Regions from separate parts of the Pelosinus sp. UFO1 genome, predicted to be linked through region 1. Evidence: a T-box and tRNA genes for the amino acid it is inferred to sense, from the RefSeq annotation. Region 1 holds a T-box; the other holds one or more tRNA genes.
The links. The T-box of region 1 lies ahead of thrS (threonine--tRNA ligase). A T-box ahead of a tRNA ligase gene usually reads a tRNA of that ligase, here a tRNA-Thr.
Positions count from the first base shown of each region.

Region 2: it encodes a tRNA-Thr, which carries the amino acid that the T-box ahead of thrS (threonine--tRNA ligase) is inferred to sense. The anticodon was not compared.

Region 1 is NZ_CP008852.1:4,837,655-4,842,102, forward strand. Features, by position in the region: partial or broken gene UFO1_RS25900 (IS6 family transposase) at 1-232, shown strand, start outside; gene UFO1_RS25020 (hypothetical protein) at 355-732, shown strand; T-box leader at 1,514-1,768, shown strand; gene thrS (threonine--tRNA ligase) at 1,818-3,764, shown strand.
Region 2 is NZ_CP008852.1:4,640,157-4,644,604, forward strand. Features, by position in the region: gene UFO1_RS25330 (HD-GYP domain-containing protein) at 1-43, opposite strand, end outside; gene UFO1_RS21800 (N-acetylmuramoyl-L-alanine amidase) at 170-697, opposite strand; gene UFO1_RS21805 (hypothetical protein) at 934-1,224, opposite strand; tRNA gene UFO1_RS21810 (tRNA-Thr) at 1,986-2,061, opposite strand; gene UFO1_RS21815 (undecaprenyl-diphosphate phosphatase) at 2,150-2,977, opposite strand; gene UFO1_RS21820 (LCP family protein) at 3,093-4,313, opposite strand; gene ytaF (sporulation membrane protein YtaF) at 4,395-4,448, shown strand, end outside.

The sequences.
Region 1 (4,448 bases):
TTGATGAAAGAATAAGAAAACACCTTAAGCCAACAAATGATTCATGGAGAATGGATGAAACCTATCTTAAAATTAAGGGCAAAAATGCATATTTATATAGAGCGTAGATTCTCAAGGAGATACCATCGACTTTTTTGTATCTGAACATCGTGATAAAGATGCCGCGAAGAAGTTCTTTAAAAAGGACTTTGTGAAAAATTTGCACCAGAATCGTAAAATGATAGTAAGTTAAAAAAGGTTAAGCCGCTCAGTGATGGACGGTTTTTGTTATGACCAAAGAAGAGGAGCGGTTTTCACTTAATTTACATACTATATATAGAATAATGTTAAAGAGAGGTGATATAATGAACAGCGTTGAAACCGATCGTAATTGTTTTGAGTTTCATCATGAATGCCCTAATTGTCATAGTAAATGTCACAAAGATTGTCATAAATGCCCATCCTGTAATCATGATCTTCATCACGACTGTGGTTGTCATGAAAAATGCGAGAACCATGAGTGTCATAACAATTGCCATCATGAATGCGAGTGCCCTAAATGTCATCATAAATGCCACAAAGATTGTCATAAGTGCCCATGTTGTGATCATGATTTTCATCACGACTGTGGTTGTCATGAAAAATGCGAGAACCATGAGTGTCATAACAATTGTCATCATGAATGTGAGTGCCCTAAATGTCATCATAAATGCCACAAGGATTGTCATAAGTAGCGAAAAAATATATATGTAATCGTTAATGACGTTAAAGCACCCTTCGGGGTGCTTTTTATTATGCCAAAAATGAGGTGATAAATTGAAATGCTACACAGTGTGCGCCTGTAATATCAGTAATGATTGTATGCGTGATACCAAGGTGCAAAGACAGGGCGGTGCAAAAGATAAAAAAAGTAAGGTTAAAAGGTAAACCACTATCGCAACTCAATACAGACATACACGAACGTGACGGTCATATCTGCATAATACGCGGGTGAAGAAATATGACATAGTTTAAAATTCATATATTTTTGAATGATAATAAAATGCCATTGCGGTGTCATGAAGTGTAATAGTGTTTTATCGGAAGTTACCAACATATAATCCACAATTCACACAGGGTAAATCCTATACTAGTAAAAGGACAACAGGTAACAGTAGAATTAATAGATCGAGTAAATGAAGAAATGTCAGAACCTTTGATTTTATTGACTTCGTAGCACTAAATAGAAACAGTAAAAATCCAGTTTTCCAATTCCCAAGCCGTGGGTCGAGAGTTCGAATCTCTTCACCCGCTCCAGTAAATTCAAGCCTTCCGACGATTTGTCGGAAGGTTTTTTTAGGTGCAGGAAGGCCATAAAATTTATTAGAAGAATTTTATTTACGTGCAGAGGGCTTTAGTATCATCAGCTACTCGGGTTGTTTCCATTTTTGAGACTAAAAAAGTAGCAGATGGTTACAATTTAAATCCTAGGATAAAAAACTATAAAAATTGACACACGTATTTATTAATACTATAATGTATACATATTTAATAAATAAAGACTGTGATAGAGAGAGTATCTGTTAATAAAACCGAGCAGAGATAGGATGTCACCGGCTGAAAGCATCCTTTCGGAGTTAATAGAGAAGACCACTCTTGAGTTGCGTGCTGAACGGATATGATTTTTCATTTTCAATTAAGCATAGCCGCGCACCTTGCGTTATCGAGGTTTTAAAGCGATGCCCAAAGGATATTATTCATTAGGCATAAGCAGGGTGGAACCGTGTGATTAAAAGCTCTCACCCCTGATTTTTCAGGGGTGAGGGCTTTTGCTATTATAAAAGAAGAAAGAGGTGTTGATGGTGATTAGTGTAAAGCTAAAGAATGGAAATCAAATAGAGGTGCCGTTCTCTACCACTTGTGCTGAAATTGCTAAACAAATTAGTTCAGGGCTTTCAAGAGATGCGCTTGCTGCTGAAATTAACGGAAAGGTGGTGGATATAACTACCACCATCAATACGGATTGTTCGCTGAATGTTATTACATTTGACGATGAAGCTGGTAAAAAAGTGCTGCGTCATACTGCTTCCCATGTTCTTGCCCAAGCTATCAAAAATCTTTATCCAAAGGTAAAGCTTGCCATCGGGCCTGCAATAGAAAATGGATTTTATTATGACTTTGACTCAGATATTCCATTTACATCTGATGACTTAGGTAAAATAGAAAGGTCGATGAAAGGGATAATCAAACAAAATCTTACCCTGGAGAGCTTTGAGCTTCCGCGTGAGGAGGCATTAAAGCTTGCAGAGCAGCTTAATGAACCGTACAAAGTAGAATTGATTAATGAACTACCTGATAACGAGCCGATCAACTTTTATCGACAGGGCGATTTTGTTGATCTTTGTGCAGGGCCCCATCTTCCCAATACTGGAATGATAAAGGCAGTGAAACTTACTTCCTGTACAGGTGCATATTGGAGAGGCGATTCCAAAAACAAAATGCTCCAACGCATATACGGGACAGCATTTACTAAGCAATCTGAGTTAAACGCCTATCTGACTGCAGTGGAAGAAGCAAAAAAGCGTGACCATCGTAAAATTGGCAAAGAGCTTGATTTGTTTTCTATAGATGAATATATCGGTCAGGGGCTTATCCTTTGGCACCCTAAGCTTTCTGTTGTCCGTGAGGAAATAGAGCTTTACTGGCGTAAGGAACATCGCAGGCGTGGATATGAGTATATTTATACTCCCCATATTGGTCAAAGCAATCTTTGGGAAACATCAGGGCATTTAGATCATTTTGCGGAAGGTATATATCCTCCAATGAAAATGGCAGCCAAGGACGAAGAGGAAAATACGACCTATTATGTAAAACCTATGAGTTGTCCTTTCCATGTGCGGATGTATAAGACAAGACCTCGCAGCTACCGAGAACTTCCCATTCGATGGTGCGAACTTGGTAGTGTATATCGTTTTGAAAAATCAGGCGCTTTGCATGGCATGTTGCGTGTACGTGGCTTTACTCAGGATGATGCACATATTGTTTGTACAGAAGATCAGTTTGTGGATGAGGTCAATAGCGTTCTTGACTTTGCCCTTGATATGAATAAAGCATTTGGTTATGACAAACTTAACGTATATCTTTCTGTCCGTGATCCTCAGGATAACGAGAAATACCTCGCCAATGAACCTGTGTGGCAACTGGCAGAAAGCACACTGGAAAAGATCCTCAGCGATCGTGAAATCGTGTTTAAAAAAGATATTGGCGGTGCTAAATTTTACGGTCCCGCAATTGACTTAAAAGCAGTGGATGCTATGGGACGGGAATGGCAGGGAACAACGATTCAACTGGATATGAATTTACCTGAGCGGTTTGGAATGACATATATCGGTTCTGATGGTAAAGAACATACACCTATCATGCTGCATAGAACTTTGCTTGGTTCAATGGAACGCTTTGTTGGAACGTTGATTGAACATTATGCTGGTGCCTTTCCTCTGTGGCTTGCACCTGTTCAAGTAAAGATCTTAGCCATATCTGAGAAAAATCATGAATATGCTAATAAAGTGCTGAAAATATTAAGAAATGAAGATATAAGGGTTGAACTTGACGACAGGAGTGAAAAAATCGGCTACAAAATTCGTGAAGCCCAACTAGGTAAAATACCATATATGCTTATACTTGGTGATAAGGAGCAAAATGAAAATGTGGTTGCTGTCAGAAACCGTAAAAATGGTGAAACTACAGTAATGAGTATTGAAGAGTTTCGTTCTTTAATTTCAGGAGAGATATTTTATAAAAGTTAATTGATGGAAGGAGGAGTATATTAGAAATGATTTGCCCTCCTTGTCCTCTTACAAGAGTTCGGTAATCATGCGGTTTCACGACTGCATGATTTTTGTTTTTAGATTCATATCCCATAAGGACCAGCGATTCTATCAGCCATCTTTTGATCGTGACCGGGTATGGCATGTGCATAAATATCTAATGTGACAGAGGGTTTGCTGTGACCAAGGCGACGTGACACTTCAATTACTGGCTCGCCATTGGCTAATAAAATGCATGGTAATACGTCTAATAACTTGGGACATAAAAAAAAGGCCCTCTCGAAGAGAGCTATAAAAAGATGGGAAAGATGTGTTTAACGCGTGAGTATGCGCCAAGATAATTATTCCCAATAAGTAGGGGTTATATACATTAGAGCGTGAGGGAGGGGTGAATGATAATTGGATGGAAAATGGATATTGAAGCTTGAAATTATGAAACAAAAAGAAAAAGCCCGAAAGCTCTTTCTTAAAAACCTTGCAACAATGGACGTTAACGGCGTGGGAAGCATTGCCTAGGGAAGCAAAACTGCCTAGGGAAACAAAACTGCCTAGGGAAGCAAAACTGCCTAGGAAAGCAAAACTGTCTAGGGAAACAAAATTGTCTAGGGAAACAGAAGCGTCTAGGAAAACAAAAGCTACGAGGAGAGCAGACAAAACCAACGC
Region 2 (4,448 bases), 200 kb from region 1:
GCTGATTTGTCATTGCATCATAGGCATCTACAATTGCAAAAATGTAGTTCTATATCTATTCTCACGCCTTACCTTTTTCATTTAGCAACTAGCAGCCAAGAAAATACCGCTGTTTTATGTATCTCAGCGGTATTTTGGGATTAACATCTTCGGTTGCAGTTTTAAATTTCTATCCTAGGCTTAAGTAGTCGGTAATTCCTCTCGCAATTGCCGCCGCTAATTGATCTCGCTTGGCCTCATCAGCAAGTAATATTTCTTCATCCTTATTTGAAATAAAGGCCGTTTCGACAAGAACCGCAGTACAATTTGCAATACGCAAAACAAAAAAATTCCCGGTTTTCACACCACGATCAGCCGTCCCTATACTGCTAACTATTTGTTGTTGAATACAGGCAGCAAGTTTTTCGCTATCACTTCCAAGTTCATAGCAATAGGTTTCTGTACCTTTTGCATTTGTATCAACAGCTGCGTTGCAGTGTATAGAAATAAACAAATCAGCTCCAAATCGATTCGATGCATCTGTAATTTGAGACAGTGTATTTTCTTGTACCTCTAAAACATCACAATCCACAGCACGAAGATAATTCGCAACCCGTGACATTAAATCACAATTGACATCTGACTCTTGCAAACCCGTAGGTCCAACTGCACCACTATCCCGTCCAGGATAATGCCCTCCATTAATAGTTATTTTCATTTTCCACGCCCCCTTTATAAAATCATTTATAGTTGATTACATTATTTTCCAACTTATAATTCAACCAACAAAAAAATTATTTTAATAATAAGTTGTAACACTGTACCTTATTTATAGATATTTCATATTATGCTACCAAATCATGAACTGCCCAAGCAAAACAAAATACCCCGCATTCTGCGGGGCTCACATTACTAATAATTTGCTATATATACTTAATCTTTACAAGTTATTGTCTACAAATTGTATAGGTCTTTTGCCAACTTATGGTTACTAATGCTTGTATTCAAAAAACCTAATGCATTCCAGAAATCACATCTAAACTTATCCATTATTATATTAATAGTTAAACCTTCCACATTAAATTCATCTAATATTATCCTATCAGTTAGATAGGCATCAAGTACCCCTTGTAAGCTTGAATCGATGATACTTAAATCATAAAATATCATGTCTATCTCACCTTCATCTGAATAGCCTTCTTCCAATAGTATATTATTTATAGTCGTTTTATCAAAAGTAATCATATTCCCTCCTATTTTCTTCTCTTTTCCCTTTCGTCATATTTTTAGGATATACTACCGTAGGAAATATTTCCTCCCCTAAAAGGTGTAGACTTTAATATTTTTTCATGAAAAATCCTTATTTTTTTATCATATCGAATACTCTGGAAAATCAAATTACGGCTAAACAAAAACGTCTCTCAGAAAAGTAAGGCGCCTTATAATTGCTAATACTTATTTATCTAAAGTTAAATTGGAATTGCTTTAGCTCGGCGCAAGAATAGGTACTGATCTATACGCTCAATATAAAAGGCTCCTGAGATAATTCTCAAGAGCCTTGATTTCATTGGAAGCGATATGTAGATTCGACCTACAGATCGGCTCATTCAAAAGAAGGTTTTATAATTGTCACATGTACAGAATCCTTTATTCCTTGGGTTTAAAACCTATAGTTCTTTCAAATAACCAGCCGTGTAGTTTATTTTGACATCTTTTTGAGGTTTACGATTATTATTATATTATATTTTGTGGATAACCCTGTTAATAAGATGTGAATTATTGTGGATAACTTTATTTCATTTCTATTAGCAGTGCAAGAATATAATGATTTGATGTAATAATGAGAAGTGACTATATAAAAAGGAAGCTAGCCAGTATTAAATCTAAATTACCTTACAGGTAGCAACAAAAAAGCAGACAAGTAATCTTGTCTGCTTTTCTTTATAACCAATTGCACCACTGAGCCCGCTCATTTTCACTCCACAGGCGCAACCATCAGATTTCACTGGAGCCGATATGCAGATTCGAACTGCAGACCTACTCATTACGAATGAGTTGCTCTACCAACTGAGCTATACCGGCAATCTACCTTTACTATTTTATGCTTCTACTACCGCAAAGTCAAGATCTCTGCCTGTACTTAATATTACAAAATTTAATGTACCTTAACTTATTTATATAGTTGACTTACCAGGACTCCAAAGCCAACTACCCAACAGTACCAGGCAAATGGACGCATTGCATTAATTTCGTTAGTACCGAACCATCTCATTAAAGCCCATACGCTTAAAAAAGCTGCTATACCAGATGCAATACCTCCAATTAAGGAGATTTGAAATAAACCAGTAATGTCAGTATGAATAAGTTTGGGAACTTCAATAATGCTAGCCCCAATTATTATCGGGGTGGCAAGCAGCATGGAAAACCGAGCAGAGTCCTTATGTTTTAAGCCCATCCAAAATCCCGCCGTCATTGTAGCACCAGAACGAGAAAAGCCTGGAACAAGTGCTAACGATTGAAATAAGCCGATTATAGCCGCTTGTTTATAACTAAGATCGTCAATACTCTTCTGCCCCTGTCCTCCTCCTCGTAATTTTTCGCCCCAATATAATATGCCGCCATTAATAATCAAGAAAAACGCCGCACTGCTTACATTACTAAACATATGGCGAAGTGGGCTTTCTAGGAAAAGTCCAATTAAAGCAGCTGGAATAGTACCAACTAATATAAGAAACATCAACTTTCTTGACTTATCATCTTTGTTGAATATAGATGCCATAATTTTTGTCCATTCTGTTCCGAAATACAATAAGAGAGTTATAGCAGTTCCTAAATGTAACATAACTAAAAACGGAAGAAAATGTTCCTTCAAAAAGGCGGGATCTAAATTCCAATTAAAGAAATATGGCGTTAAAACACCATGCGCTACACTACTGATGGGGAAAAGTTCTGTAATTCCCTGAACGATTGCAAAAATAAGAGTTTGAAGTACGGTCAATGTAAGAACCCCTTTGTTGTGTTATTTTTAAAAGAAAGAGACAAGCTCTAACTCCAGATAAGTCATACCTTGAATTACCCCGCCTATAATCCGAAAGGTTACTGCACAAAGTGGCTTATTTACCCTTTGCATCAGTCATACTATTCTTATGAACTACTCCAGTACTGTCTCCTTGAACGTCTGCGCTTGGACTATTCATATTTTTAGTCATCTTGGGATCAGAAATCTTTTTTCCATTTGCAGAAGTAGTCTCAGTTTCATTAGAGATGGGAATTGCAGTTATCTTAACAGTATTTACAATATTTTTATTACCATCTGTAGTTTGTTTATCTAAATTCGAGGGTTTTTGAGTAACTGGTGAAGACTCAGCTACCCTTATTTCCTGCGGCACTGAATTTGTATATTCTTTGGCTAATCGATCCGTTACTTGTGCATATCGCTCGTCTACTGTAATACCTTGTATTTGAGCAACCTTAGACCTAAGCACCTTTATATCAGGCAACCAGTAACTAACATCTTGTATCCAACATGGAGTACCTAATAACAATTCCGTATGTAGGCCTGATTTTGCTGCCTCGTTTATAACAGGGATTAGCTTAGCCATATCTTTTGTTGACATATCGGTTCTGACTGCTGCAACGAACTCTTTAATAACATCAGGTAGTTTTATAATAAGCTGGGGTTTGCTGATTTCCTGTAATAATGCTTTCATAAACTTTTGTTGTCTGCTTACACGACCTATATCGCCTTCTTCATCTCTATAACGTACATATTCGATAGCAGTTTTTCCATTTAGTTTTTGAACACCAGGGTGAAGATCAATGTACAATCCTCCATCATCATCATATGGATCAGAGTAATACATTCTTTTATCTATATCAATAGTAATTCCACCAACTGCATCAATCATGCGCACAAACCCCTGAATATTTATGACTACAGTATAATCTAATGGTATACCCATCAGATTTTCAACAGTAGATTTAGAAAGTTTAGAGCCACCAAAGGCATAGGCATGATTAATTTTATCCCACCCATGCCCATCAATTTTCACGCGAGAATCGCGCGGAATAGAGAACATGGTGATTGTTTTTGCCCTTGTATCTATCGTAACGACAAAATTGGTATCAGATCGCCCCACATCATCTTCACGTGTATCAACGCCAAGAACCAATATATTAATTTTTTCTTTCATGAAAAATGTATTCGCCAACGTGCTGGTTGCAGAAGATCGCCCTAATAGTACATAATAAACACCTGCGACTAAAAATATAATAATTGTTAATAACATTGCAGCTCGCCCTTTTCTGAGATGACGAGTTTGTTTTTGTCCCATTCTTACACCTCTCTGTCCTCCGGAACCAAAATGCCATCTATTCCATACCATATAGCAATGTTCTATTAAGGAGTGGATTTGATGAGCCTCTTGCTTTTTAGTATTTTGATTGCTATAGCAGCAAACCTTGATAAT